Prochlorococcus marinus str. NATL2A: one gene and its partner. Each later gene encodes a partner of the first gene's protein in a complex. Links are inferred from orthologs where the notes say so. Each region holds a gene or a part of one and is shown on either strand. Other genes may lie near its edges. The genes, in order: PMN2A_RS02155 and lpdA.

Region 1 (15,519 bases):
ATCAGCTTCGTATCCCCACCAAAACACATTATCTTCTTTGTTGGAAATTGAATGATTTTCGAGTGTTGGCCTTAGTGGACCATCTCCCACTATTACTAATCGACATCCTTTTGGCTGGACAAATCTCCATGCACGTAGTAGAGCTTCAACATTTTTTTCAGAAGCTATTCTACCCATATAGATAAATATTCTCTCAGAACCAAGCTTTTTCCTTATCTCGAAATGAAGTTCATTTTGTGAATTATGTGGTTTAAGCGTGTTCCACTTCTTTATATCAATTCCATTAGGTATTACTTCTAGTCTGCTCTCTTTTACTCCTAGTTTTGCGAGAACCTCTGCTTGTAAATCTGAAAAAACAATTACTTTGTCATACTTAGCTAATGATGGAGCATAAAGTTGGTAGGTAAGTTGCTGTGTATTGGCCGTAAGATTTCTGAGCTTTGAATCGAAAGCTGGGTGAAAAGTTGCTATCAAAGGTAAATTAAGTTGATGACAGAGCTCAGGCAGTCGGAAATCCAATGGAGAAAGCGTAAGACTTGCATGAACTAAATCAGGTTTCAGTCTTGAGAGCGATTCTCTAAGCTCCCTTTGCGCATTTAGAGAAGGAATTGTGTAAACCTGAGATTTAATTAAATAAGGAAGACTTACGTCGGGATCATTCGCCAAGAGGGAAGTCTTATTATTCCCATCCCTCATTGGGTTATCAAAATGAATAAAACTTGTTTGATATCCTCTTTCTTTGAGCTCTTCAGTCGTGCTAAGCCCATAACAGACATTCCCGCAAAAAGGTGTTTTTTTGCCTAGCCAGGCGATATGGGTCAAACTCTAGAAAACCGGTATTTTAAATTAGCAGCTATCATATATTTCTAATCAAACTATTGTTAATAGTTAAATAATTTATAAATAAGATTTTCTAAAAAAAATTTAAATATAAGTTACTACTTGGTATTTAGTTCATTACTAATTATTACTTCTCTCATCATTTCAAGAGATGTGATTTTTTTTTGTAAATGAGTTTCAATCCAGGTTTCAACAATTCTCAGTAGTTTTAACCAGACATTTTTAGGACCTAATAATTTCCCATTACTGTGAAAAGGTAATTTTTCAAGTAATAGTCTCTGAAGTAAAGCAAGTTCAGATGGATTCAGTTCTGCGCTTGCATTAGGAATTGTTCCAATAGCAAAACCTTCTTCAGGTATAAAGCTGCACTTCCAGCTCCATTCTCCAATAGGTGGTATCAGCCTGGAACCAGAATGACAACAGTTTTGAAGTGGTAGGCAATATCCTCCTAGAGCCAATAAATGAACACACGATTGAACGCTGATTGCTAAAGCTTCTAATGAATTAAATTCTGTTTTATGTAAGTCATTTAGTCTATTTAAATGGATTAAAACTAATTTAAGTAAATCTTTTTGAGGATCTTCATTGCCAACCATAACCATAATTAGCTCTGAAATCGCTTGGGCTGCTGAAAGTGTTTCGATGTTTCTTCCTAGATCCCCATAACTTTTAAGAATCTTTATTTGTGTAACTCGCCTAAGATTTTTCTTTCCGACTATATGTAAGTCTAAAAAATTAAAAGGTGATGTCGCTCCAAGCCTGCTTTTGGGTTTTCTTGCTCCTGGTATAGCAAAACGAGATATTCCATTTTCTTCACTAAGTATGGTTAATAGCCTGTCACTCTCGCCGAGAGGTCCAACTTTTAAAGAAAGTCCTTTCATTCTTTGATTTAAACTCATTATTCCTTTTTCTTTTGTTCTTGGGTAATTTCAAAACCAAAACTTGTCCCAATAAATGTTGATCCTGCTTCAATAATTTCTATTGCTTGATCAAAAGTTTTAATACCTCCTACAGTTTTAATTGAGCAGCGATTTTTAACAAGTTTAGAGACATGATTAGTTTGATCCTTTGATGCAGATGGCCCAAAACCATTGCCTATTTGAATTCCAATTGCGCCCGCATCAATTAATGCATCAATTGCCACGGAAAGTCTTGAGAAGTTTGAGAGGGTATTTGCATCAATAATTACTCTTACTGGAATACCAAGTTCACTTATTTGATTTATTTCCTCGGCAAATAGTTCTATATTTCCTTCTTTTAATGCAAAATAATTTGGAACTAGATCTAACTCTTCTGCTCCTTTATCTAATGCATATTCGGCTTCTTTTCGTTTGATAGAAGTTGGGATAAACCCAAAAGGGAAGGCGATAACTGAGATTAATTTTGTAGTACTTTTGCTTCCTAACCGTTCACGAGCAATTGGTAGATTGGACAGACTAGTGCATAAACCTGCAAAGCCATTTTGCTTGGATGCATCACAAATCTGAACAATCATTTCTTTATCAAAATGAGGATTTAGGACTGCTTGATAAATCACATTAGAAATATTGACATGAGCTTCTTCCACGCTGTTTTTACTCATTTGACTAGTAGTATTTAAATTTTTTCTTGGATTACGCCATATCCTCCGTGATTTCTCTTATAGATAACTCGCAAAGCGGATCCTTCTTCCTCTCTAAATAAATAGAAGTCATGATCAATCAGGTCTAATTGGACTCTTGCTTGCTCAATATTCATAGGAGTCATCTCGAAATATTTGCGTCTGACTCCTGGGCTAGGTAGATGTGGTTCTTTGCCTTCAGTGAGTGAATGATCCGAGGAAGAAAAATTTTGAGTGTCTTCGTTTTGGACTGATTTCGTTGACTGATTATGATGAACATTATGACTGTTATGTCGCTCTTTGTACTTACGTAATTGTCGTGCAAGTTTATTTGCTACTAAGTCGATGCTTGCATAAAGATTCTCACTTCTTTCTTGGGCTCTTATTACTGTTCCGTTTGCAAAGACAGTCACCTCAGCTGTCTGTTGTGGCACGCGAGGATTTCGAGCGACTGAGAGGTGGACATCAGCTTCTTGCACCATTTCTTGGAAATTGTGAGTTGCTTTATCAATTTTTGTTTTGGTGTAATCACGAAGCGATTGAGTTAATTCAAGATTGCGTCCATGGATAAGAAGCTTCATTTTGTTTCGCCTGAGACAGGGCCTAATAGCAACTTAGATCTAACCCCTCAACTTGCACAATCTTCTTCCGCTTTTCTTTTTGAACCTAAAAATATTGTGCCATTTGAGACTGCCTTAGGTTGGCAGAAGAATTTTCAAAAAAACCTTATTGAGCAACCGTTCTCACCCCAAGCAGTATGGCTACTCGAACATTTTTCTTGTTTCACAATGGGTAGAGGTAGCGATAAAAAAAATTTGTTGTTCGAAGAAAATAATTCTCCATTGCCAGTTTTTAGTATTGAGAGAGGAGGTGAAGTTACGCATCACATGCCTGGGCAGATCGTTGGATACCTAGTTTTAAATTTAAGTCTTCACAAAAAAGACTTATCTTGGTATTTGAGAGAATTGGAGCAAGTGCTGATTGATGTTCTTGACTTGTTGGGAATGGAGGGGAAGAGGGTAGATGGCTTAACAGGAGTTTGGTGTGAAGATAAAAAGGTTGGTTCAATAGGAATTGGTTGCAAGAGATGGGTGACTCAGCATGGGTTTTCACTAAATGTAGATTGTGATCTAATTGGTTTTGAAAAGATAATTCCTTGTGGACTAGATAAAGTGAAAGTAGGGAAATTGAGTGATTGGATACCTGGCATCAAAGTCTGTGACGTTACGCCTCTTTTAAGGGAATCTGTTAAAAGACGTTTTAAATTGAACTGGGAAAAATAAATCAACCTCTTTAAATATCACTAAAAAAATAACAAATTATTTTTTGGCTATGACAAAAACTAACTCACAAAAAAATATATTTTCTTCTGAGGATGCTTTGGCTTTTTGGATCCCTAATAGGAAAGAGGAACAAGCAATTAATAGAAGATCTCACCTTAATAAGATCACTCAAGTTGACCAGATTTGGGAATTATTAAAAGTTCAGTTGAGCGATGTATTGGCAGTTGATTCACCACATACTTTTCACCCAGAAAGCTTTACATATAAAGAACTTGCTGAAAATATTTCTAAGGCAGCATTTTCCTTTACTAAGCTTGGGGTAGGACCTGATGATGTGGTCGCTCTTTTTGCCGAAAATAGTCCTAGATGGCTCATCGCCGATCAAGGTCTTATGCGAATAGGTGCAACAGACTCTGTTAGAGGAGCGACTGCTCCACCTAGTGAACTTAGATATATTCTTGAAGACTCAAATGCGGTTGGATTGATTGTTCAAAACTCCGATGTCTGGGAAAGACTTTCGCTTAATGATGATCAAATCAATAGTTTGAAATTTGTTCTTCAACTTGAGGGGAAAGCTTGTGATGGCGTTTTTGAATGGGAGAGTTTTTTGAAGAAAGGATTGAATATAGAAAATGTAAGTAAACAGGAGAAAATAATTGATAGGCAACCAAAAAGAATAGCAACCATTTTATATACTTCTGGAACGACAGGTAAACCTAAAGGAGTGCCACTAACACATTCTAATTTATTACATCAAATTAGGTCTCTTGCTTGCGTAGCGAACCCTTCTCCAGGTGCGCCTGTATTAAGTGTCTTACCAATTTGGCATTCATATGAACGGAGTGCAGAATATTATTTTTTTTCTTGTGGTTGTACTCAAACATATACATCAATTAGGCATCTTAAGGAAGATTTGCCAAGGGTTAAGCCAATAGTAATGGCAACAGTTCCAAGACTTTGGGAGTCAATAAAGTTAGGGTTTGAGGATGCTGTTGATAAAATGCCGAGACTGAGAAAGACCTTGATAAAAAGTGCGATTTCTAATAGTAAGGCATATAAATTGGCTCGAAGAAAACTTTATTTTTTAACTATTGAGAGTGTTTCTAGTTTTGAACAAATTAGCTCTTTCATAGAGATTCTTCTGCGGTACCCAATGCATAGAATTTCTTCTATTTACTTATGGCCAAAAATTCTTACCAAGATTTGTGGAGGAAGATTGAGATTCCCAATTAGTGGTGGAGGTGCAATTGCTCCGCATATTGATTCTTTCTTTGAAGCTTTAGGTGTTGAATTATTAGTTGGTTATGGCTTAACAGAAACTAGTCCAGTCCTCACATGTAGAAGGCCTTGGAGGAATATACGTGGAGGAGCAGGTCAACCTTTACCAGAGACTGAGATAAAAATAGTAGATCCTGAAACATTCCAAATAAAAAAACTGCGTCAAAAAGGTTTGGTTCTTGCGCGTGGTCCTCAAATAATGTCTGGTTATTTAGGAAAACGATCTGAATCGAAGAAGGTTTTAGATGCTACCGGCTGGTTTAATACTGGAGATTTAGGGATGTTGCTTTCTGATGGATCCTTAATCCTGACTGGAAGAGCAAAAGATACGATTGTGCTAAGTAGTGGAGAAAATATTGAGCCTGGACCTTTGGAGGAATGTTTGATTGCTAGTTCATTGATTGAGCAGGCTTTTCTATTGGGGCAAGATCAAAAATATCTTGCTGCTTTGATTGTTCCAAGAATTGATCATGTAAAAGAATGGCTTGCAGAAAGGGGTGTGAATTCAAAAGTTGTTCTTGGAATATCTCCTGAAAATTATGAATTAAGACAATCTCTAAAATTAGAAATGAATCAAGCACTGGCAAATCGTCTTGGATCTAGAAGAGAAGAGAGATTATTTTCAATTGCCTTAGTAGAGCCATTTACAATAGAAAATGGCTTGTTAACGCAAACTCTTAAGCAAAAACGTGAACAAATTATCCAACGTGATTTGAAACTTATAAATGAAATATATGGTTTGTAATTTGTTTGTTTGGCCAATTAAATTGACCAATACTATCTTTTGTTGAGAACGTATTGATCGAATCATAATTTATTGATCAGGTGGACTCAATTTCTATAAAACGTTCAATAACTGTAAGAGCAGTTGTCACACCTTCATGGAAAGAGGAGGCTGAGCGTGAATTAAGTAATGCAATATCAGCAATAGATCAGCAACTGGGTGAATTAGAAAAAGAAGGACAACAAATTGTTGATGGTATTAGACGTCAGAGCGCTAATCCCCTTGACCCAAGAGTTCAAGAGCAAGTCGCTCAAGTTCAGAACCAAGTTGCTTCAAAGAGATCAGAATTTGAAGAACAAAAAAGAAATCTTCTGTCACAGCAATCTCAAGTTCGTGAGTTGGAGATGGAACAAATCGTCGAGCAAGGACAAATTGACAGCTTTTGTGATTTAAAAGTTGGTGATAACTTAGTCAGTAAAATGGGTGTGAGTATTTTGGTCAGAGATGGCGTAGTAGAGGCAATTGATCAAGATTGAAATTTGGTCGAACTACAATTAATCCAAAAATAATTTTTGATATTAAGAAGAAATCCACATAAAAAAACCTATCGTTGTAAGGACACTCATGTAGAACTAACATTGGTATGTATTGATACTTGCAAAGCTTCTAGATAGAAATTTTTGAAGCCTTGCCACAAACTCTCCATAAAGGAAATAGGAACAAATTATGGCCACTCATGACATCTTTATGCCTGCTTTAAGTTCAACTATGACTGAGGGCAAAATAGTTGAGTGGCTAAAAAAACCTGGAGATAAAGTTGAAAGAGGTGAGTCAGTTTTAGTTGTTGAGTCAGATAAAGCTGATATGGATGTTGAGTCTTTCCAAGATGGCTTTCTCGCTTCGATTGTGATGCCTGCAGGCAGCTCTGCACCTGTTGGAGAGACAATCGGATTGATCGTTGAGACATCAGATGAGATCGCTGAGGCTCAAGCAAATGCACCTTCTCCTTCCCCTCAATCAGGTAGTCAAGAAAAAGAGAGTTCATCGCCTCAAGTTCAAGAAAAACAAGCCTCTGTTGACTCTCCTAAAGCAACAGTAGTTACAAAGACATCACTTGCACCTCTTGTTTCAGAATCCTCTGTAAATCAGGATCAGTTTTTAAATGATGGTCGAATAGTTGCTTCCCCAAGAGCTAAAAAACTTGCTTCTCAAATGGGAGTGGATTTGGCAACTGTTAGGGGCTCAGGACCTCATGGACGAATACAAGCTGAGGATGTTCAAAGTGCAAAAGGGCAACCCATAAGCGTTCCTTGGATTGCAGAAAGTAATGCTCCAGCGAAAATCATTTCTGACGTGCCTCGCATAGAAAAAAAATCTGTTGACTCTGGTAAGCCACCTGCTCCAGGGAAAAGTTTTGGATCTAGAGGGGAAACAATTTCATTCAACACTCTTCAACAAGCTGTAAATCGGAACATGGAGGAAAGTTTAAATACTCCTTGTTTCAGAGTCGGATATTCAATTCTTACTGATGAATTGGATGATCTTTATAAACAAGTTAAATCTGATGGAGTAACTATGACTGCTTTACTTGCTAAAGCAGTTGGCTTAACCCTGGCTAGACACCCCCAGGTGAATGCAGCTTTTAGTTCTGAGGGGATTGCCTATCCTTCACAAATAAATGTAGCCGTTGCAGTTGCGATGGAGGACGGAGGGTTGATAACTCCAGTGCTGCAAAATGCTGATAAGACGAGCCTTACTGATTTATCCCTACAATGGGCTGATCTTGTTAAGCGTGCGAGGAATAAGCAATTAGAACCGCAAGAATACAGCAGTGGAACGTTTACACTCTCGAATCTAGGTATGTTTGGTGTGGATCGTTTTGATGCAATTCTGCCCCCAGGGACTGGAGCAATTTTAGCGGTAGGAGCTTCATTGTCTAAAGTTGTTGCTTCTAAAGATGGTTCGATTTCAATCAAAAAACAGATGCAAGTCAATCTTACCGCTGATCACAGAGTGATCTATGGGGCTGATGGAGCACTATTCCTGAAGGACTTGGCTTACTTAATCGAAAACAACCCTTGTAGCCTCTCGTCGTGAGATTTAATTGGTCGAACCACAAGTGATTTTTTCTTACTTTAACCTGATTTGATGTGTTAGATCAAAAAGATAATCTTTTAAGCTCCTATAACTATGATTTGCCAAATGAATTAATTGCTCAATCACCTACCAAGAGTAGGCATGATGCCAAATTGATGATTGTTAAAGATGGCCTCGATGATTCTTTAAACCTTGTGCATGCAAAGGTATGGGACATAAAGGATATCTTGAAGCCTGCTGATCTTTTAGTTGTGAATAATACGCGAGTTGTTAAAGCAAGATTGAAAATTCGATTGTCAGGAGGAGGGGCAGGTGAATTATTGCTAATGGAACCGAGGGGTGATGGTCGATGGCTTTGTCTTGGTCGTCCTGCTAGGCGTATGAGAGGAGGTGATCAATTGTGGTTGGATATGTCACGAGATAATTCTTTAATCTTGAAAGTTATTGATAAGGATGAGAGAACAGGCGGAAGAATTATTCAATTTTCAAATGAGTTTACTAGTTGGACGGAAATGGAAAATATACTTGATTTATGTGGAGAAGTCCCATTGCCTCCATACATAGATAAGGACAAATCTAGTGATCATGAGGAAAGCTATCAGACTAGATTTGCTTCGAAACCAGGAGCCATAGCTGCTCCCACAGCGGGCTTACATCTAAGTGATGAACTTATAGAAAATTTAAAAACGAGAGGTATTAAAATTGCTCAAATTACTTTGCATGTCGGCTTAGGAACTTTTAGACCATTAGAGAAAGAAGATCTATCTCAGTTGCATTTACACAGTGAGTGGATAGAGGTTACTGAAGAGACCATCAAAGCGATAACTAATTGTAAGGAGGATGGGGGGAAAGTCTTTGCTGTTGGCACTACTAGTGTGAGAGCCCTTGAGGCTGCTTACCTTTCAGGAAGAGGCGCCTTGAAGCCGTATGAAGGTAAAGTGGATTTGGTAATTAAACCAGGATTTAAATTTTCCGTCATTGATGGACTGCTCACTAATTTCCACCTACCTAAAAGTTCTCTATTACTTTTAGTTAGTGCTCTAATTGGTCGAAAACGTATGTTGAAACTATATAAACAGGCTATTTCTAATAAATATCGATTTTTCTCTTATGGAGATGCGATGTTGATAACGCCTGAGTCAGTTATATAGACCCAAGAGTCAAGCTAATGATGGTTCTTTAATAACACCTGTAGGAACATTCTCAAACATTACGGATGAGATATATCTTTCGGCAAGGTCAGGTAGAACTACAACGATTGTCTTCCCTGAGAACTCCTCTTTTTCGGCCAGCCTTAAGGCCACAGCAGCAGCAGCACCACATGAGATACCAACTAGTAGACCTTCTTCTTGTGCCAAACGTAATGCCATTGCAATAGACTCATCATTGGAGACTTGCTCAACTTGATCGACTACGGATAAGTCAAGGTTTTGAGGAATAAACCCAGCTCCAATCCCTTGGATCTTGTGAGGGCCGGGTTTTACTTCTTCTCCATTGAGAGTTTGTGTTATTACTGGGCTGTGAGTAGGCTCTACGGCAACAGACAATAATGAATGATTTTTTTCTTGCTTTATGAAACGAGAAACACCTGTAATTGTCCCACCTGTTCCGACACCAGAGACTAAAACATCAATTTGACCGTCCGTATCATCCCAAATTTCAGGACCTGTAGTTTTGAAATGTATTTCTGGATTGGCTGGGTTATCAAATTGTCCTGGCATGAAGTATTTTTTAGGGTCGCTATCTGCTATTTCCTTCGCTTTTGCAATGGCACCAGGCATTCCTTTTGCTGCTTCAGTAAGTATTAATTCAGCACCAAGAACAGCCATCATCCTCCTACGTTCAATTGACATGGATTCAGGCATCGTGAGGATTAACTTGTAACCTCTAGCAGCGGCTGTATAAGCAAGTGCTATTCCAGTATTCCCAGATGTTGGTTCAATAATTACTTTATCTTTATTGAGTAAACCTTTCTTTTCAGCATCCCAGATCATATTTGCTCCTATTCTACATTTAACACTGTAGGCAGGGTTACGACCTTCTATCTTTGCAAGTACTGTTGCTTTTGCGTTTTTTGTGATCGAATTAAGTTTGACCAATGGTGTATGACCAATAGCAAAACTATTGTCTTCATAGATTCTTGACATTTTTAAAATGACTTAATTAGCTAATACTCTAAATCTATATAAAAATCTCGGTAATTGGTTATTTAGATAATCTTTATTAGTGATTTTTTTATATTGCTGAATTAAATCTTGACCACAACTCATCTTCATTTTCTAGCCCTACTGACACTCTTAATAAGTGTTCCGAGACACCACAACTTTCAGCCCATTTCAATTCTTTGAAGTGAGCTAACTGAACATATGGACAAACCAATGTAAAATTTGTACCTAAACTTGGCCCTTTGTTTACTCTTAATGAATCATAAACTCTTTTTGATTCTTCAATCCCCCCTTTAAGTTCAAACGATAATAGACATCCATAACCTCCTCCTTTCTTTAATAGCGAATTAAAATTTTTACAATATTGGGGATGTAAAACCTTTGAAATTTCTTTTTTTGTTTCTAATTTTTCTTTCAGCTTTAAGCAAGATATATTTAACCTCTTTAAGCGATCCTTTACGTCTCTACTAGTTAACTCCAACTCAATAGCATCTGAATCAGATAGTGTAGATAATGCAACTTTAGGAATGATCTCAGCTATTTCTTTTTTCCATTTAGAGTATGGACTGATAACAGTACTGCCAGCAAGAATATCTCCTCTCCCAGCAAAACTTTTTGTAAGAGAACTAAAAATCACATCTGCGTAAGGAGTCAGGTGAACATTTAGAGATGAACCGATGGTATCGTCAACAATGACAGGTATGTTTTTTTCTTTAGCTAATTTTGAAATAGATATTAGGTCAACACATTGCAATAAAGGGTTGCTAGGTATTTCTATGATTAATGCAGCTGGATTTTTTTTATCCAGCTCTTCTTTTATATGATTTAATTTTGTTTTAATAATGAGATCGCTTCCTTGGAAAATAATTTGAGGTAGTTTAAGTACATCAACATATGGGAAGCCTATTTGAAGCGTCGAAGAAGTTCCTTTAATACAATTTATCGCTGAAATAATAGTCGTTAATGCAGCCATACCTGAACGATGTAGTCGTATTAGACTATTATCGCAATTGTATATATTTGCTAAGCGTTTGATAAGTGCCTCTCTGGCGCAATCACCATCTGAAGTGAGTGGTTTCTTCTCTTTCCCAAGGGCTATTGCCGCTTCACGTGAAGACAATCCAAGACCAGTGTGTTGCCAGAAGGCTTTTGCTGAAGAGGTATTTTTTTGGTCAATAATTAGACACGAAACACCAAGAAAGTCTTCTATTTTTGAAAAACAATCTGAATTCTTTCGAAGACAATATTCTTGAGCACTTAAAGCAGAAGCTCTGTTGGGGTAAGGCCAACTGCTTTTCTTCGATTCGCCATGAAATTCAAGTGATTTTCGAGCTATCTCGGCAACAAAAGGATTAAATCCAAATCTAGGGTAAATTGCTTTTAATGAATTTATACAAGCTGGCACCTTCTCTTCGTATGCGATTACATCTTCCCATCTAGGCAATGCAACAGATACAGCATGTGGCCTACTCGGTAGAGGCTCTCCTAAATCTTTGGCACTCCAGCAAGGATCAATTAGTAAATTTCTTTCAGTCAAGAGATAGTTCCTAAGGCTTGATTCAAATCAGCACTTAAGTCTTCAATGTCCTCACATCCAATAGAAAATCGAATAAGTGAATCAGTAATTCCAATTTTTATTTTTGTTTCCTTGGACACTGAAGCATGTGTCATTGTGGCTGGATGGCAAACAAGACTTTCAATTCCACCGAGACTTTCTGCCATTTTGAAGTAATGAAGACTTTTACAAAATGAATAGGTTTGAGCTTGGGTTGCGTTAACAGTGGCAGTAACAATTGCTCCTCCCATAGCCATTTGTCTTTTTGCTAATTTACATTGTGGATGATCATTCCTGAAAGGATATCGAACATATTTTATTGCTGGATTATCGGCTAATTGATTAGCTATTTTAGATGCATTATTAACTTGTCTTTCTAGACGAAGTGGAAGAGTTTTTATTCCTCGTGTAATAAGCCAGCAATCAAAGGGAGAAGGGTTTAATCCAAGAGCTTTCTGGGCGAAATTTAGCTTGTCTCTCCAGATAGCACTCTCAGTGCATACGGCACCTCCAAGTGCATCTGAGTGACCATTGATAAACTTGGTCGTGCTAGTTAAAGATAAGGTCGCTCCAAGTTGAAGAGGTCTTTGTAATAGAGGTGTTGCAAAAGTATTGTCTACAACAACAGGTATTTTCATTTTATTTGCGAAATGACAAATCCCTTCAATATCAATAATTTTGAGGAGTGGGTTAGTAGGACTTTCGATCCAAATCATCGCGGGTTTGTGATTTGAAATGACTTCTTGGAAATTAGGCTTAGTAAAGTCTATCCATTGAGTTTTTAATCCAAAACGATTAAAAACTTGTTCAAATAATCTCACCGTACATCCATAAAGATTCTCCTCACAAAGGATTAAGTCTCCAGCCTTAAGAGTGGAGACTATTGCTGTAATCGCAGCGACTCCAGAACTAAATACACTTGCGAACTTACATTCTTCCAGATCAGACAAAACTGATTCAAGAATTCGAAAATTTGGATTTCCTGAACGAGTGTAGTCAAAGCCACCCTCATTGCCATGAACGAACGTTGAGGTTGGAAAGATTGGCGGCATTATTGAACCAGTTCCTTCAGAAAAATTATCTTTGTGATGAATGACTCTTGTGTTTACTCCAGTGCTGAATTCCTTCTCTCTTTTTACTGATCCCATATCCTTTGAATAGTTTTTCTATAGGCTATAGAAAAACATGAAAAAGCCCCTAAAGAAAGGGGCACTATAATTAAATTTAATGAGAAAGAAGCTATGAGGGCCTATACCTTTCTTGAATAATACTCAACAACTAACAATTCATTAATTTCAATAGCAACCCATTCCCTATCTGTCTTTGCAGATATCTTTGCCGAGAGTTTGGTTTTATCAAGCTCAAGGTGTGGAGGAACATTCGCAAGACCTGGGAATTCTAAGTTGGCTTGAGCTAATTGCTTACTAGCTTTGTTGTCTCTGATAGCAATAACATCTCCAGCCTTGCATTGGTAGCTTGCAATGTCAGTGATCCTGCCATTAACAGTTACATGTCCATGGTTTACTAGCTGTCTTGAGCCTGGGATTGTAGGCCCAAACCCAAGTCTAAAACAAACATTATCAAGCCTATTTTCCAGAAGCTTTAAGAGATTTGTTCCTGTGGAACCCTCCTGAGCACGAGCTTTCTTTACGTAGCGAACAAGCTGGCGTTCAGAAATACCATAGTTGAATCGAAGTTTTTGCTTTTCTTCGAGTCGGATCGCGTATTCAGAGCGCTTGCGACGGGCTTGGCCGTGCTGACCTGGTGGATGAGACCTTTTAGCGGCCTTCCGGGTGAGACCAGGTAGGTCTCCCAAGCGTCGCGTGATCCTCAAACGAGGTCCGCGGTATCTAGACATAGGGGTTTAATTTAGAAAATGTTTACTGGTAAGGGTAATCTGGAATAAATCCATTGGCCCCTTATTCACCAGTTCATTATTCTATCTAAAGATGCTTACAAAGATCAATAAAGCCATTGCACTTGTTTTTGTTAGTTTGATTTCCTTTTATCAGAAGTGGATTTCGCCATTGTTTGGACCGAGTTGTCGATTTATCCCTAGTTGCAGTGCTTATGGGATAGAAGCCGTTAATAAGCATGGTCCCTGGAGAGGGGGGTGGCTGACTTTGAAAAGATTAAGTAAATGTCATCCTTTGACCCCTTGTGGGTGTGACCCAGTTCCAGAAAAATGAACTCAGATGTATTGATCTTGTATTCACGTAAAGGCTGCTGCTTGTGTCAAACACTTGAAAAAAAATTATCTAGGATATGTTTAGATAATTTAAACCCTTCTATTGAACTTTCCATTGTCGACATAGATAGTAAAACAGTGTCTTTAGATATACAAATGAAGTATACAAATGAAGTTCCAGTAATAGTTCTTGACTCAACTAGATTATTAAAAAATATTGAATTTCCTCGGGTCTCTCCACGTTTAAAGGAAGACATGCTTTTATCTTGGATACAAAAGAATTTGAATATTTTGTACAAAAAAGTTTAAGAAAATAACCAATTCTTCTTTTTAATAAATTTCTTTATTGATTTCAAAGAGAAAAACATAATTTATTTTTTTAACAACTAAAGTTATTTTGTGAAGATGATTAAATTTCTTTTTAATTACTGAATCGTAAGTTGATTTATTTTGTGGTGAAAATCATGCAGATCTTTTTATACTTGAAATGAGCGTTCATTGATTTTTCATTATCCGAGGTTTGTTTTGTCGCGTTATCTGCACACTTTGTTGAAAGCAATTGATCTTCAGGTCCGCTCAGGGTTAGCAAATCCAGAAATAAAAAATCTTTCCACTGATTCTAGAGAAATCGAAAAAGGTGATTTGTTCTTAGGTTTAGACGGTGAAAAAGTTGATGGAGGGAACTTTTGGGCAAAAGCAATTGAGAGAGGTGCTTGTGCAGCCATTATTAGTAAAAAGGCTTCTCTTTTAAATCCGCCAACTAACGAAGACCCCGTAGTTATTCTCCCAGAGCCAGTATCACTATTTATGGGTAAATTAGCTGCAGATTTTTGGGGTAAGCCATCTAGTGAGATTTGTTTGATAGGTATTACTGGGACTAACGGTAAAACGACTACATCATTTTTAATTGAATTTCTGACTACTTCGCTTGGTCATCCATCCGCTTTGTTTGGAACATTAATTAATAGATGGCCTAACCATGAGGAAACTTCAAAATATACAACTACTTTTGCGGTCCCTTTGCAGGCAAAACTTAGGAAAGCCGTTCAGGCAGGAGTTGAATATGGAGCAATGGAAGTAAGTTCACATGCTTTGTCTCAGAATAGAGTTGCTGGTTGTGATTTTAATGGGGCAGTATTTACAAACCTTTCAAGAGATCATTTAGATTATCACGATTCAATGGAATCTTATTTTGAGGCTAAAGCTAGTTTGTTCCGATCACATCTGATCGAAGATGGTGGCCCTAGATCAGTAATTAATATAGACGATAAATGGGGTGCAAAATTAGCAAAAGAGCTCAACAAAAAATGTTGGACATGTTCATTAAAAGAGAACTCCCAAACCAGAGAGAAAGCAGATTTATATATAAGTAATCTTCAAATTATGCAAGACGGATACAAGGGGAAATTGCATACGCCCTTTGGGGTTGAAAATTTTATTTCACCACTAATAGGTGAGTTTAATTTAATGAATATGTTGCAAGCAGTAGGAATTTTAGTTCAAAGGGGACTCCCATTAAATGATCTTTTGGCAGCTTTGAACAAGTTCCCTGGAGTGCCAGGGAGAATGCAACTGATTAACATGGATGGATTTAAAGTAAAAGAGGGCTATCCACTAGTGATAGTAGATTATGCGCATACACCGGATGGTTTGCAAAACGCTTTAATCGCATCGAGATCATTGACGAAAAGAAGATTAATTTGTGTCTTTGGTTGTGGTGGTGATAGAGATAAAGGTAAAAGATCTAAGATGGGGGAAGTTGCTGCTAAGTTTGCAGATTATATAGTTG
Region 2 (15,706 bases), 960 kb from region 1 along the record:
GACCAGTTCCGGCTAAAGCAGTAGCAGCATCGGAATCAGGCAGATCTATACAAAAGCGACCTTCAGTGGTTGCTTCAGACATAAAATTTTTTGAAGTTATTGATACTTATCAAAACTTCTTATTCAGAAGTTTCGGATGCAGCTGCATCTTTTTTCTTTGCTGATCTTTCTTTTTCTTGTTTTTGCTTACCTAGGACTTCAGCTGGTCTAACTTTCTTTTCAAGGAGTCCTCCTTTTTCTAATAAAGTTCTTACAGCATCAGTAGGTTGTGCACCTTGCCCTAGTCGAGTTCTTAAAGCCTCTGTATCTAATCTGGTTTCTTTGGTTCTTGGATTGTAAAAGCCTAGTTCTTGTAGGGGGCGACCATCTCGCCTTGAAGTGCTATTACATGCAACTAGACGAAAACTGGTTTCACGCTTTTTACCAAACCGCTTGAGGCGGAGCTTGATCATCTTCGATTTATTTGTAAGTGGATTGAACTCAAAGGTTCTTCATCTTGATAATACTCCACGGATGATTAATTTAGCCTTTTGATATCTCTAAAGATCACCAAAACCTTTCTTTTTCTTAATTGGTCGCTGCCTTCGGGGGGGCAAACCTGGACCTCCTTTTCCTTTTCTTGACTGATATGGATTAGCACCAGATGAAGGCATACTAGGGAGTCCACCCATACCAGGGAGACCTCCATCCATACCGGGAAGACCTCCTCCTGTAGACATCTGCTTCATCAAGCCTCGCATCCTTTGAAAATCCGCGAGAACCTTATCAACGTCTGCTGGCTTATGTCCACTGCCACTTGCAACCCTTCGACGTCTTGATGGTTGCGCTGCCAACAATTCAGGTTTATTCCTCTCCTCTACTGACATTGAACCAATCATTGCCTCGATTTTTTTAAGTTGATCTTCTCCACTTTTAATCATTCCATCATCAATTTTATTCATTCCAGGAATCATTTTCAGCAGCCCCCCTAACGAGCCCATTCGCTTTATCATCCTCATCTGTTTTACGAAATCTGAAAAATCAAAAGTTGCTTCTTGAAGCTTCTTTTGCATGATTTCTGCATCAGCAATTTCAACTTCTTTCTGTGCTTTTTCGACAAGAGTTAAAACATCGCCCATCCCTAAGATTCTGCTAGCCATCCTCTCGGGATAAAAAGGTTGCAATGCCTCAACCTTTTCTCCAGTACCTATAAATTTGATTGGTTTTCCACTGATTTTTCTTATAGAAAGAGCAGCTCCACCTCTCGAATCTCCATCTAGCTTCGTGAGTACAGCGCCTGTTATTCCTACTTTTTCATGAAAACTTCTGGTGATGTCTGCGGCCTCTTGGCCAATCATTGAATCAACTACCAATAAAACTTCATCTGGTTGAACGGCCTCTTTAATTCGAACCATCTCTCCCATCATGTCGGTATCAATTTGGAGCCGCCCAGCAGTATCTACAAGAACAGTGTCAAATCCTTCATTTTTAGCTTTTTCCAAGCCTTTTTTAGCAATCTCCTCCGGCTTTAAATTAGAACTTAAATTAAAAACCTCAACATCAATTTGTTTTCCCAAAGTTACTAATTGATCAATAGCGGCTGGTCTGTAAGTATCGGCAGCCACAAGTAATGGCTTTTTATTTTTTTCTTTAAGAAGCAATCCAAGCTTTGCTGTAGCGGTTGTCTTTCCAGCTCCCTGAAGTCCAGCCATCAAAATGACCGTTGGCTGTTCCTCTGAATTTGCCAAGGGGTCATTCTCTCCTCCCATAACATTCACAAGTTCTTCATGAACTACTTGAATGAATTTCTGTCCAGGGTCTATCCCTCTTACAACTTCTGTTCCAACTGCCTTTACTCTTACTTCATCAATAAATTCTTTTACTACAGACAAGCTGACATCTGCATCTAATAAAGCTCGTCTGACCTGCTTAAGTGCTTCATCAACATTCTCCTCTGAAATTTTAGCTTCACCTTTAAATGCCTTTACAGCATCTTCAAATTGATTAGTTAGTTCCTCAAACATTTTCTTAGAGTTACAGAAATAATTTAAAAAATTATTTTTTAATTTCCACTAATATAGTCAACTATTAGCCAGTTTTTTTTATTCTTACCTATTATATATTTAACTTTCAAAGAAGGAATAACCGTTTCAGATAAAATCTCACCCGAAGAACTAATCAATTTATCTTGATAGTCTAATTCAACATCTGCTGCAATTCTCCTGTCAGATTTTTGAACAATATTGATTGAAGTTATATCTGCATTAATAATCTGTCTTTGTCCTAATAGTTTATCTTTCTTTCTCTGTTCAATAACTCTATTGAATAGAGAGGTTCTAGCAACAGAAGAAAGAAACTGACTTTCCGAACCATTCAAAATGTCCGCCTTACCTTCCAACCATGATTCAACAAGAGATTTAATTTCTTGATTTGAGGGGTCTAATGAAGTAAGAGGAATTGATTTTTTTAAATCTAATTTTTCTTTATTATTTTCTATTTTAGTTGATACATTATCTCTATTTTTAATATCTTCTGGTTTAACCAATTCAGACTTAGAGATATTGCTGAGATCATTATTTTGCGAGGGTTTTCTTTGCGTAAGGACTCCTAAGCTTGTTCCAACAATAAATAAACCAATAAATGCTAAAGAACTTGTATATATCGGACGTTTTAATATGAAAGATTTGAAATCTGAGTTTTTTATCAATTCAAATGTTGAATAATATTTTGAAACTATCTTTTCAACCAAATTAGATCTTAAGAAAATTTCTTTAATATCTAATCGTGATTTGAAAGAGCTTTCATTAAAATTCTCACCTAAAGCCCCACCCGGCATTGGCAAATCTGCTTTTTCCTCCAAGTTTCTTGATGAATTATTCTCAATTTGTTGTTCAGGGGTCAATGACGATAAGAAAGAAAATCCAGCTTTTGCAATACCTAATGCCCCTTTTGCTTCCAACTGCTCTACATAAACTTGAACTTCTTGGCTAGCGAACCAATCATCAAGATTTACAGTTTGTATCTCAACATCGCTAAAACCTACTAATACATCTTTTTTCAACCAATTTCTACAGTAGTCGCATAGAGCTCCCAATGTTTCGCCTGGGTAATTGTCTAACCAGTCTTTTAATTTCTCATCTGAACTACTTCGAAAACGAGACTCTGCTTGCGTGACATCTCCTAATAAAAGATCTAGGCATCCAATTAATGGCATAGGGTCAAAGCCATTAATGTTGATATTTCGAAGATATTTCCGAGCTTCTTGCAAGAGTTCTGGTTTCCTATAAGAATAGCCAGAAGCAATCAAAGCAAAAGCAGCAAGAAAGCCAGCATCTTCGGAACCTCTTCTATACCAGTTTACATAAATTTTTGACTGTTCTTTAGCAGTTAAAAATTTTCTGATTTGGAGGAAAAATAGCTCAAAATCATTTTGATTTAATCCTGCTATTTTTTCTGAATTTCTTTTTCCTTCGAGTCCACCTCTTTTATTAACAAAGTCATCCAGCAACATCAGGCCTTCCCGATGAGATTTTTCGTCTTCTTTCTCTCTACTTAATAAATCAAGAATTCTGTATGGAAGTAAAGACTCTAAATCGGATTCAAGGGTTTTTCTTTCTTCAACAAGCTTTCCCATCCTCTGCAATAACTGTATGCCTTCCTGAAGCAAATCAGCGCCTGAAGCGTATCTTCTGCAAGCTTGCTCCTCAATAGAAGCGTCTCTACAAGCTAAAGCTGCTATTAATGTTAAATCTGACTCTCTACCACTTCCCAAGGCTGGAGCTTGTGGAGGTTGTAATGCTTTTTTTGCAAGCTTGAAAGCTTGGAAAGAAGCATTTGATTCCCACAAGAGAAGTAAACCAGCAACTTCTCTATTTGAAGATAATTCAAGCCCAGACGAACCCTCAATCAAAGCGAGTTCGTAAGATTGTCGTTCAGCAGGATTAGATAAAAGATCAGCAGAAAGCCTTAGAAGCTCAGACCTCTGAGCTAAAACTTCATAAGTAAAGCCTTGCTTGGGAGGACGATCTAGCCTTAGCTGAAAAGCCCTGAGGACCTCTTCAGCATTTGCAGAAGGGCTAACCCCCAATAAGCGAAAATGATCAATAGGTAATTCCAATCGCTACTAGGTAATCAGAAAAAAAGCTCTAGGCATCGTAAGGGGTTTTAACCATTTTGCATCCATTGACGCTTAAAGTCTAAAAAGGATTGATAAGTGAATATGAACGAAGTCATGTCTCACAACCAGGACAAAACAGGCCAAAACCCTATTCAGCACAGGGAACACGCCGACAGGCTAAGCAATCTTGGAAACACCAAACCAGCTCAAATCAATAGAGAAATTGGTTTAAATCTTTTCAAAGATATGACTTTGGGAAGACGATTTGAAGATAAATGCGCTGAAATGTATTACAGAGGGAAGATGTTTGGGTTTGTTCATCTTTACAACGGGCAAGAAGCAATAAGTACAGGTGTTATTGGTGCAATGAAACGCAAACACGACTGGTTTTGCAGTACCTATAGAGATCATGTTCATGCTCTGAGTGCTGGAGTCCCTGCGAAAGAGGTGATGAGCGAGCTATTTGGGAAAGAGACAGGCTGCAGTAAAGGCAGAGGTGGATCTATGCATCTGTTCTCTAAAGAACATCACCTACTTGGAGGTTATGCCTTTATTGGTGAAGGTATTCCAGTTGCCCTTGGAGCAGCTTTCAGCAGTAAATATAAAAGAGAGGCTCTTAAAGAAAATAGTGATTCTGTAACTGCAGCATTTTTTGGAGATGGTACTTGCAATATTGGTCAGTTTTATGAATGTTTAAATATGGCCCAGCTATGGAAATTACCGATCATATTTGTAGTCGAAAATAATAAATGGGCAATTGGGATGGCCCATGACAGAGCAACTAGTGAGACAGAAATATGGAGAAAAGCTTCAGCATTTGGTATGCCAGGCGAAGAGATTGACGGTATGGACGTTTTAGCAGTAAGAGGGGCTGCCGAAAGGGCCCTAGAACGGGCAAGAGCTGGAGAAGGCCCCACTTTGATAGAGTGTCTCACTTACAGATTTAGGGGGCATTCATTAGCTGACCCAGACGAGCTTAGATCTGAGAGGGAAAAGGAATTCTGGGCTAAAAGAGATCCAATTAAAAAGTTAAAAAATGATTTAACTAGTTCTGGCTTAGTCTTTGATGAAGAATTAAAAAATATTGAGAAAGAAATTGATCTAGAAGTTAACGATGCAGTTGAATTTGCTTTAAACGCCCCAGAGCCTGACCCTAGTGAGTTAACAAAATATATTTGGGCAGAAAACTAAAATTAGATAAAAAATCAAATTCCACTTGGAAGCTTTCTAGTGAGATTCCTCAATTTCCTTAAAGCTTTTAGCTCAACTTGCCTTACCCTCTCGCGTGAAACCTGTAACAATCTTCCTATCTCTGCGAGAGTATGTCTTTCATTACCCTCTAAGCCAAATCTAAGCCTAATAACGTGCTGTTCTTGTTCGCTTAAATGACTTAACCACCTTCCAAGTTGTTCTTGATGAATTTTTTGTTCTACCTTATCTAGAGGTTCTTCTCCAGAACCGTCAGCTATTAGATCACCTAAAAAGCTACGACCTTCATCTCCATTAACGGGTGCGTCAAGACTGCTTGTGGTCAGAGCTTGTCTCAAAATCGAATCAAGTTCTTCTAACTCAATTTCCATTGCCTCAGCTATTTCAATACGGCTGGGCATTGCACCGAGCTTATGAGCCAAATCTAAGCTGACTTTTCTAATGGTCGCTAATCTCTCACTTAAATGAACAGGTAATCGGATTGTTCTGGACTGACAAGCTATTGCTCTAGTCATGCTTTGCCTTATCCACCAAAATGCATAAGTAGAAAACTTATATCCACGAGTAGGGTCAAATTTTTCTACCGCTCTTTCTAACCCAAGAGAACCTTCCTGAACTAAATCTAAAAGTTCAAGACCTTTTCCCTGATATTTCTTTGCAACACTGACAACCAACCTAAGATTGGCCTTCATCATTCTTTCCTTTGCCCTTCTTCCAATTCGAATCAATCTTCTTTGATGAGAGGTAAATTCTTTGCTCTGCTCTTTAATCTGGCCATCCTCGGTAAGACTCATCAACGTTTGAACTTGATTACCAAGTTCAATTTCCTCAGCAGGAGTTAAAAGAGGAACTCGTCCTATGGAGGAAAGGTACCAACTAATTGGATCACTGCTGCGTCGTTTTTGTGATTCAGCAGGCTTGGGTGCAGTTGAAACCATTGTTTCTTGGCCCCGTACTAAAGTGGTAAGACTTTCCTACAGAAATCGCAAAAGATGCCAAGGTTTCATGAAGGCTTCAGATTCTGTTGACGATTAGTTAACAAATGACACCAAATGGACCATTTAATGCCTTGAAGATGGTTGTTTCAAAACATTTCAAGTGCTTTCCTTTTTTATTAATTCACCAAGAAAAGTGCAAATAGTGCTCGCTGTGCTCCCTTTTATAGAAAAAGCCCCTGCATATGCATGCATCAAAGCTGATGCAGCAAGCAAACTTGTATCCAATTTTTTATCACTTGCCAGTCCAGAAGCACCCATCCCTGAAACAAACCCAGCCAAAACATCGCCAAGGCCAGTTCTTGCAACACTTGAATTCACTTGCCCTATTTGCCAAGTTTTACCTTCTGGATCAGAGATAACACTATGAGCACATTTCAATAAGACAGAAGAACTGCAAGTTTTTGCAGCTTCAATTCCAGCCTTCAATGGATTCGAGCAATCAATTAAAGGAAATAACCTTTTAAATTCTTCAAGATGAGGGGTAAGCCAAGTGGGACCTTCCCTATCATTTAGCCACTCCCAACCTTTTGATGTTATTGAGAGCCTATTAATTGCATCAGCATCAAGAACAAGTAGGCCTTTGAAATCCTGCAAGTCAGAGCCAAAACAATCTTTTTCGTCTGCAATCCCCAATCCTGGTCCGAGCAAAATCGAGTCAAACCTATTCAAGTCAACTTCATTTAAAACTTTGGAGAAATCTGAAGAACCGTCCTGAAAAGCAGTTAGATCTCCAAGTAACAAGACTTCAGGGTGAGTAATCCAAAGAGCAGATGAAACGGAATTGGGCAAAAATGCACTAACACTACCTACCCCACTTGCTAAAGCTCCATTCAAAGCAAGGGATGCTGCTCCCCTGTATTTCTCACTCCCTGCAATCACCAGAACTCTTCCTCTCTGATATTTACTTTTACTTTTACTAAGCATGGGCCAAACAAAAGTAGACAAATCTGAAAAAGAAATCCTTAAAGGCTGTGTTTCAGGAAAACCAGCTAAGATCTTATCTGGAATTCCGATATCTACTCTCTCTAAATTACCTACATAATCAATAGCTGAATCTTGAATTAATCCCGACTTAAATAAACCCAAGGTTAATGAAGAACTGGCTTTGCATGATGTATTTGATACTATATTTCCATTATCTGAGTCTAATCCTGCAGGGACATCAATACTAATTAACTTTTCAGGACTAAAGGTCTTCTTCGAATTCAATAGGCGAATTATTTCATCAGAAATAATTCTTGATTGTCCTAATCCAAATAAAGCCTCAATCCATAATAAATCTGAATTTGAATCGGGTTTACGCTCCAAGTTTTCAATCCCAATCTGCATTGCATAATGAAAATGTTTTTGTGTTAATTGTTTTTTTAATGGGAATGGACACCAAATAGAGATATCAACGCCTGCCATATAAAGTTCTCTCGCAACAACAAGTCCATCGCCTCCATTGTGACCAGGCCCTACCAAAACGATTGCACCATTTTCAATCAACCCATGCCTGTCTAATATCCATGAAGAAATACCAATTCCCACTTTTTCCATCAGAGCTTCAACAGGCATACCCATAGAAAACATTTCTTTTTCTATGTTTTGCATCTGCTCTGAAGAAACCATCAAATGTTCCGAATCAGATTGAGGCCAATTCAAAATCAAAAAGCAACCAAACCCACTATGAATAGAAGCTACTATCAATGCCCATGAATGTGGAAACAAGAGAAACAAAAAAAGTTTTAAATCATTTGCCTTCAGAAGAAACAGTCGAGAAAACATTAAAAAGACTGCAAACATTTTCTGGAAGTCATTCAGTTGTAGTAGGGCTTTCCGGAGGAGTAGATAGCTCCTTAACGGCTGCTCTACTCTGTAAAGCTGGATGGGATGTAGAAGGATTAACTTTGTGGCTAATGAAAGGAAAAGGTTCTTGCTGCTCTGATGGATTAGTTGATGCTGCAGGGATATGTGATCAACTTGGAATCAAGCATCACATAGTTGATTCAAAAGAAATCTTTCAAAAAGAAATCATCAATAACGTCTTAAAAGGATATGAGGAAGGAATTACTCCTTTGCCGTGCTCGCGCTGCAACAAATCAGTCAAATTCTCAGAAATGCTCAAATGGGTTAAAGAAAATAAAAATATCGAAAAGATCGCAACTGGGCATTACGCAAGGATTAGATACTCAAACGAATCTTTCAATGAGAATGATCTTCCGAGTGATGGAATTAAAAGACATAAGCTTTTAAGAGGTAAAGATCTCAACAAAGATCAAAGCTATTTTTTGTATGATCTCCCTCAAGAAATTTTAGGAAAAACAATTTTCCCACTTGGAGAATTAACTAAAGAGATAACACGAATAGAAGCTCTTAAACATTCATTAAAAACTGCCAAAAAGCCAGAAAGCCAAGACCTTTGTCTTGCTGAACATTACGGATCAATGAATGCATTTATTGATAAGTATTTACCTCAAAAGAAAGGAGAGGTTGTACTTAAAAACGGTCAAATAATAGGCTCCCATAATGGAATTCAGCATTTCACAATAGGACAACGAAAGGGATTAGGTATTGCTTGGGAAGTGCCTTTACATGTTGTTGAAATTGATGCCTCTTTAAACAGAGTAATTGTTGCCCCAAGAGAAGACTCTGGCAAGTCAGAATGTATTGTAAAAGATATAAATTGGGTATCAATTGAAGCGCCTCAAGAACCAATTGAAGTTGAGGTACAAATTAGATATAGAAGTAAAGCAATGAAAGCAAAGTTAATACCAATTTTTGATAGTAATAAAGAAAATTATTGTTATAAATGTAATATTCATTTTGAAAAAGATCAATTTTCAATTACGCCTGGACAAGCAGCAGTATTTTACAAGGGTGATTATGTATTAGGAGGGGGACTTATTTCAAAAGAGTATTAATATCAACCATACTAACGTAATCGTAAAACACCTATTAAACTTATCAGAATGACTACTATCATTGGTAAATCAGAAATTAATGTGTACAGTGTTTTCTTTCCATTTAATTCCAGATCAGCTAGTTGAACTAATTCTTCATTTGGCTTGAGGAGGGTATCAATTCTTCCATTACTTTTAATCAAAGATGTTGGTCCGGTATTAGAGACAGATATTAAATTTTTTGATGTTTCAATACTTCTTAATTGAGCAATAGATAAAAATTGTTTCTGCAAAGAAATAGGATAGGGATCTAAATTTGCAATCACTAAAATCCATTTTGCCCCTTGATTTACTGCTTTAGCTATAGCTTTCCCATTACTCAATTCATAACAAATAGCACCTGCAAAAGAAGGCCCCTCCCAATCAAGAAGTCTTGATGGATTTCCACTTTCAATTCCACCTACTGCCGAGAGACCATCTTTCAAAAAATTAGGCAATTCAGGAATCCATTCGCCCAGCGGGACTAATCTAGATTTGTCCAACACATCCGAAAAAGACTCTTCACCTGGATTAAAGACTAATAGTGAACTTCGTATAGAACCATTTATTTTCCTGAAACCTCCAGAGAGAAATTTAATAGAAAAATCTCGAATCTTTGATCTATCCAGAGGCAACGTTCCTTCTGGAGCGATTAAAAAAGATGCATTCATTTCAAAAGCTTCAGTTAATGCTCTATTTACTTTTGAGGGCAAAGCATTTATCTCTTCCTGACTAAATTTTTGTCTTATTGGAATATTTGTTTGCCACATCGCAACCTTTTCTGATGAATCAGTTGGAGAATCAAACAACAAGATAAATCCAAGTAAATGAGCTAACAAAAAATAAGCAAAGCCAAGAATAATAAATTTCTTGGCTTTTTTTCTAGCTTGAAAAGCAATTGAAAGTTGCCATATCCACCATCCAGCTAAAAGATGGATGGTGGCCAAGCCGCCCGAACCTATCCATCTTGCTAATCCAGCCAAATATCTATCTTGTGGTAATAAACTTGGCCCTACACCCATCCAAAACAAAGGGCCTCTAGATAGTAGTTCTTCAGAAAGCCCCCATATTGTTGACAATAAAACGGCATAAATAAACTTATTTTCTAATTTAGAAAACTGAAGTCTTCCAGGAGCCAAAAAGCAACTCAAAGCTGACCAAATAAAAACCAGCCCCCCTCCAAAGGCTCCACAAAAAAGCCATATAAAAATGGTTATTGGTAAACTTAAATTTGAGCTTATCCCTACCCAACTAATTGGATGCAAAGATAGCAACCACTTATGACTCCATAAAATAGCCATCGCACCCCAACAAAAGCCTCCCCATGGATTTTTACTAGCAGGCCAAAGTAAAGATATTCCCAAAAGCATGAAAATATAATTGCCTTCACTAAGAGAGATTCCTGCTAGAGCTCCACCAGCAAAGGCTTTAATAAAAAGAGAATAGATATTATTCATAAATCCAATTTAATTAAATATACACCGACAAAATTCATACTCTCTGGTTAGTTATCTTTTAAATGGATGTAATTTGGGTATTAATCTGCAAGAATATTTTCGAGTACTTAATATTACTGTGAGAGAAATCTTAATTAGCTTCTCTGTTTGCCTTAGCTGCTTGATGATTGCAGTGATTAGCCAAATCATCTCACCGACTCCAACGAATGCCTTACAAATTGACCAACCAATCCAAGCGGATGTAAGGCAATCCACAAAAACCAGCGAGTCTGTAACTAATCCATTTGAATTAGACCCAGAAGACCCAAATCCATCACTTTTTACTATGGCTTCAGATAAAACCAGTGCAAGCAACTCTCCTCTTGGAGGAGCTGAGATAGGAGCATCTCAAGTAACTTCAAGTGGGCTAAAAATTACTGAATTAGTTTTAGGTGATGGTCAAGAAGCCACCCCAGGAACAAGTGTCTCAGTAAATTACAAGGGTACTCTTGATGATGGGAAAGAATTTGACAGCAGTTATGGGAGAGGTCCTTTTGAATTTTCTTTAGGTGCAGGGATGGTGATAAAGGGTTGGGATGAGGGAGTCGCAGGAATGAAAGTTGGAGGTAAAAGAAAATTAGTCATTCCACCAGAATTGGGGTATGGCAGCAGAGGAATAGGTCCAATCCCTCCTAATTCAGTTTTAACGTTTGAAGTGGAATTATTAGGTGTTAAGTGAGTTTCTTAAATTATTCAGAAAGCTCTAGATAAAGTTATGGCGTTTGTTGACAAACGCCATTAATGTAAAAAAAATAATGTTCACAAATTATTCTCAGATGTTGAGCGAAACACTTACATCAATCTTTAAAAAGCTTCCAGCAAAATCTGTTCACGCTCACTGTGACGGACCTTGCGGTGTATATGACCCTTCTTCAGCAAGAGTTACCGCAGAAGCAGTTTTGTCTATGACAAAAAAACTTATTGCTCTAGCTCCAGCTGGTAACGATCAAGCTTCCATTTCAGCTTATAACAACACTTTTTCTCGCTTCGTTGCGATTAAAGAAGAAGAATCACAAAAGGCCAAAAAAGAACTTCTAATCCTCTGGACTGATTACTTCAAGCCTGAGCACTTAGCTACATATCCAGATCTTCATGACACTTTTTGGAAAGCAGCAAAGCTTTGTAGTGCATGCAAGGTAAATATTGATCAAACCAAGGCAGAAGAATTATTAGCAGCTGTACAAAAGATTCACTCGATGTTTTGGTCATCAAAAGGTAGAAGTGATAGCTGGGTTACCGCAAGCTGATAAAAGTCTTTTCCACAAGCCAGACTTATTTACTTTATTTACTTTAATAATCGGTTACCGACAACATTTACGTGTTGTCGGTACTTCTATGGAAAGAACTCTTAAAGAGGGCGATTTAGTAACTTATACAAAGTTAAACCCAAAAAATATTGACTTAGAGATTGGCGATATCGTCGTTGCCTCTCATCCAAAAACAAAAAATAAGTTAATAATTAAAAGAATTCATAGGATTTATCAAAATAAATTTGATTTAAGGGGAGACAACTCATTGTCAAGCACTGATACTCGAGAATTGGGTTTATTTGAATTAGATTTAATCATTGGGAAAGTAGACAAAATCTTCTCTAACTAGACTTATGAGATTGGCAAAGATATTGTCCGTAATTTATAAGTTGCCAATTAACTTTTTAACTCCACCTAATATATCTTCCTGTGACATAAGAGATTCACCAACTAAAACAGCATCAGCCCCATAACTCTTCACTAAATCCAAATCCTCACGATTAAATAAACCTGACTCGCTTACCAAAGTAATAGAATTTTCCTTGATTTGGTTAGCATAATTCTCGGCCAATTTCTTTGTAACCTCAAGATCAGTTTTAAAACTCTTTAAATTTCTATTATTAATACCTATTAAATTAAATACATTAATATTTAGTACTCGTTCAAGTTCTTCTGAGTCATGAACCTCTACTAATATTGTAAGTCCCAAATGTTCAGCGACCTTAGATAAGTACTTTAAATCAGAATCAGTCAGAATTGCCGCTATCAAAAGTGCAGCATCAGCACCAGCAGCTCTTGCTTGGTAAAGCTGATAGGGGTAAAGGATAAAGTCCTTACATAGGATTGGGATTATGATTTCCTTTCTAACTTCCACTAAGACATCAAAACCACCTTGAAAAAATTTTTTATCTGTTAAGACCGATATGCAGTTAGCACCCCCCTCTTGATACATTTTACCTATCATTTTCGCGTCAAAGTCTTCTCTAATTATCCCTCTACTTGGACTAGCCTTTTTTATTTCTGAGATTAGTGCTGGTTTCGAATTACTATTTCTTAATGCATCTATGAAATTTTTTGTTTTTGGTAAATCCTTGATCTTTTTCTTTAAATCTTCAAGCGAAACTTTTTTTCTTGCAATCTCAACTTCTAGATGTTTTTCCCAAACAATTTCCTCCAAAATATTTTTAGGTTTTGAATCTGGGTGAGGAATTGCATACTCTAAATTAGCTACTTTTATACTTGGGTTAGGAGGTCTTCTTCTAATTTCCATAATTTAAATAATTAATGATCTATAAAGATAAAATTTGATTTACTACTTCTTTATTTGTAAAGATGCCTGCTTATAAGCAACCTCTACAACTTCGCTTAATGTTGGATGAGTATGAACTTCTTTTGCTAAGTCATTAACTCGTTGTCTTCTAGAAATTGCATTAGAAACCTCTTGTATGAGATCAGCCGCATGTAATCCATAAATATGAGCCCCAAGGACCTCTCCCGTCTCTTTATTAAAAATCAACTTCATAATTCCATCACTTTCTAATTCAGCCAAGGCCTTAGAGTTCGCTTTAAAATAACTTCTAACAATTCCAAGTTCAAAGCCTTCGTTTTTCGCTAGATCTTTTGCTTCTTCTTCCGAGAGTCCAACGGAACTTATCTCAGGGTGAGTAAACGTCGCTGCAGGAATACTTCTGTAGTCAATTTCTATTGCTTTTCCTAAAATATTTTCTACAGCAATACTCCCTTGCGCTGCAGCGGTATGGGCCAACATCAACTTACCCGTAACATCTCCGACTGCCCATAGATTAGAAACCGGTTTTTCATTTACCAATACTCTCATCTGATCATCAATTGGAATAAAACCTCTCGTTGTTTCAACTCCAACGGATTGTAGATTTAGATTTTCAGTCGACGGTACTCGACCTGTTGCGACCAGAACAGCGTCAACTTGCAACTCCTCAATTACTTCTCGACTCTTTGCATCTGTAAGCTCGACCTCGACAGGACAACCTGGCTTAACTTTAGTAGCAAACACACCAGCTCGAGTTTCAATATCTCTTTTATCAATTAGGTTTCTTGAAGCAATTTTCGTGATATCTGGATCAAAAGTAGGCATTACTTTATCAAGGGCTTCAATCATGGTTACCTCACAACCTAAAGCTGTATAAATATCAGCGAATTCCAAACCTATATAGCCACTACCAATTATTGCAATCCATCTTGGCAACCATTCTAAATTAATAGCCTCATCACTTGTAAAAACAGTTCGTCCATCAATTTCAATTCCAGGCGGTACAAAAGGGTCTGAGCCTGTAGCTAAGATAATATCTCTAGCAGAAAAAATTCTATCAACTCCATTAGTTTCTCTTAAACCGACCTTTTGATTGCCTTCTAAACGTCCTTCTCCTCTAAGTATCTCAACTCCAGATCTTTCCAATGTTTTAGTTAGATTTTTTCGAATTGTCTCGACTAAATTTTTTGCATGTTCGGCTATTTTTTTACGTTCAAATCTAACCGGAGCCGAATGTATCCCAAATTCAGAAAGATGAGGAACATCTGCAAGCTCACGAACTTTACCACTGGCAGCTAGTAATGCTTTAGAGGGGACACAGCCTCTGTTAACACAGGTCCCACCCATATCTCTTGATTCGACAATCGCCACTTTCAAGCCAGCCTCTGCCGCATGTTTAGCCGCATCAAAACCTCCATATCCAGCTCCGACAACAATCAAGTCAAAGTCAAAAGAAATTTCACTCACGATTTTTTTTGCATACCCTTAACCATTTTTACTCTTTGTCGCTCCAACAAGAGAGGAACTGCAGCAGATGCCACATTAAGTGAATCAACTAATGAGCTATGAGGCAACGTAACAAAGTCTGTACAACAGGCTTCAATTGAAGCATGAACACCTGAACCCTCATTACCAAGAACCAATACTGTAGGGAGATCCCAGTCTAATTCCCAATAAGGTTTCACTTTCTTATCAGTAATTTTATTTGGTGAAATTGTCCCTACTACTTGGTAATTATCATCAATTGCAATATTGAGTTTTGAAACAAGCATTTCAATACTTGAAGAAGATGAATGTCCAATCCGTTCAAAAGGCATATGGAGAACTGAGCCAGCGGAGGATCTTAAAACCTTTTGATTAAGTGGATCGGCTCCAGAAGCTAACCACATAGCCTCATATTCACCAGCAAGAGCTGATCGAAATAAATTTCCCAAATTACCTGGATCTTGAATCCTATCCAAAGCCAAAATATGTTTAGGGGCTTTTCCCGATTTTGGTAACCCTTGCATTGGGAATATCGCTGCGACACCATCAGGTGTGACTGTTGACAAAGATGTTTCTAAAACGTTTTTGGTTACTAGGGTTAACAAAGTTCTTGAAGCTATTTTTTTTAAAATCTCCTCATGCTGATCACACCATTCAGGAGTTGCAATAACTTCTGTTGGCAAAAAATTTGTTTTCAAAGCCTCTTCTAACAAATGAGACCCCTCAAGCAAAAGAGAAGAATGCTCTTCACGTCCAGTTTTTTTCAAAAGACCCCTTAATTTTCGAACCAAAGGGTTTCTTTTACTTGTAATCAATGGAGAATATGAATGATTAATTTTCTAACCTCAAATTATTTAATTTTTGAAAAGCAGAAAAGTTTCTTGCATTAAAAACCACTTATTTTCTTATTAAATTCAATAAAAACTATATAAAAATTTTATTCAAACTTTCAAAATTATCAAT

Evidence for each region.
Region 2: the proteins of PMN2A_RS02155 (region 1) and lpdA are in contact, whole or in part, in a crystal structure (PDB 1EBD), measured with the Geobacillus stearothermophilus proteins. The link is inferred for Prochlorococcus marinus str. NATL2A from one-to-one orthologs. Residues at the interface, in WP_033016211.1 of Geobacillus stearothermophilus: Ile130, Ala131, Met132, Pro133, Arg136, Arg140, Glu141, Asn155, Arg157; in WP_049624544.1 of Geobacillus stearothermophilus: Pro340, Ser341, Asp344, Tyr345, Arg403, Asp406, Val408, Glu431, Ala432, Gly433, Asp438.

The regions. Positions count from the first base shown.
Region 1 is NC_007335.2:398,400-413,918, forward strand. Bases 5,825-8,636 are described here. They hold PMN2A_RS02155 (dihydrolipoamide acetyltransferase family protein), read left to right. Parts: upstream 5,825-6,451; coding sequence 6,452-7,822; downstream 7,823-8,636. Other genes in these bases: PMN2A_RS02150 (YlqD family protein), read left to right, coding at 5,827-6,261; queA (tRNA preQ1(34) S-adenosylmethionine ribosyltransferase-isomerase QueA), read left to right, coding at 7,876-8,636. Outside these bases: PMN2A_RS02120 (glycosyltransferase family 4 protein), read right to left, coding at 1-822; DNA repair protein RecO, read right to left, coding at 939-1,739; deoC (deoxyribose-phosphate aldolase), read right to left, coding at 1,739-2,422; hpf (ribosome hibernation-promoting factor, HPF/YfiA family), read right to left, coding at 2,437-3,021; lipoyl(octanoyl) transferase LipB, read left to right, coding at 3,004-3,723; PMN2A_RS02145 (AMP-binding protein), read left to right, coding at 3,773-5,746; more of queA, read left to right, coding at 8,637-8,973; cysK (cysteine synthase A), read right to left, coding at 8,983-9,969; PMN2A_RS02170 (PLP-dependent transferase), read right to left, coding at 10,058-11,524; PMN2A_RS02175 (trans-sulfuration enzyme family protein), read right to left, coding at 11,521-12,690; rpsD (30S ribosomal protein S4), read right to left, coding at 12,792-13,400; membrane protein insertion efficiency factor YidD, read left to right, coding at 13,492-13,731; PMN2A_RS02190 (glutaredoxin family protein), read left to right, coding at 13,728-14,039; PMN2A_RS02195 (UDP-N-acetylmuramoyl-L-alanyl-D-glutamate--2,6-diaminopimelate ligase), read left to right, coding at 14,256-15,519.
Region 2 is NC_007335.2:1,354,385-1,370,090, forward strand. The notes cover bases 12,505-15,503. They hold lpdA (dihydrolipoyl dehydrogenase), read right to left. Parts: upstream 14,726-15,503; coding sequence 13,283-14,725; downstream 12,505-13,282. Other genes in these bases: trpC (indole-3-glycerol phosphate synthase TrpC), read right to left, coding at 12,505-13,240; PMN2A_RS07515 (TrmH family RNA methyltransferase), read right to left, coding at 14,722-15,503. Also shown: PMN2A_RS07445 (PhoH family protein), read right to left, coding at 1-82; rpsP (30S ribosomal protein S16), read right to left, coding at 120-452; ffh (signal recognition particle protein), read right to left, coding at 540-2,003; PMN2A_RS07460 (IMS domain-containing protein), read right to left, coding at 2,042-4,096; pdhA (pyruvate dehydrogenase (acetyl-transferring) E1 component subunit alpha), read left to right, coding at 4,211-5,287; PMN2A_RS07470 (RpoD/SigA family RNA polymerase sigma factor), read right to left, coding at 5,302-6,243; PMN2A_RS07475 (bifunctional ADP-dependent NAD(P)H-hydrate dehydratase/NAD(P)H-hydrate epimerase), read right to left, coding at 6,400-7,947; tRNA 2-thiouridine(34) synthase MnmA, read left to right, coding at 7,992-9,206; PMN2A_RS07485 (apolipoprotein N-acyltransferase), read right to left, coding at 9,218-10,681; PMN2A_RS07490 (FKBP-type peptidyl-prolyl cis-trans isomerase), read left to right, coding at 10,845-11,399; sodN (superoxide dismutase, Ni), read left to right, coding at 11,497-11,967; sodX (nickel-type superoxide dismutase maturation protease), read left to right, coding at 11,942-12,319; more of trpC, read right to left, coding at 12,353-12,504; more of PMN2A_RS07515, read right to left, coding at 15,504-15,558. UniProt on the Escherichia coli protein: Lipoamide dehydrogenase is a component of the glycine cleavage system as well as of the alpha-ketoacid dehydrogenase complexes.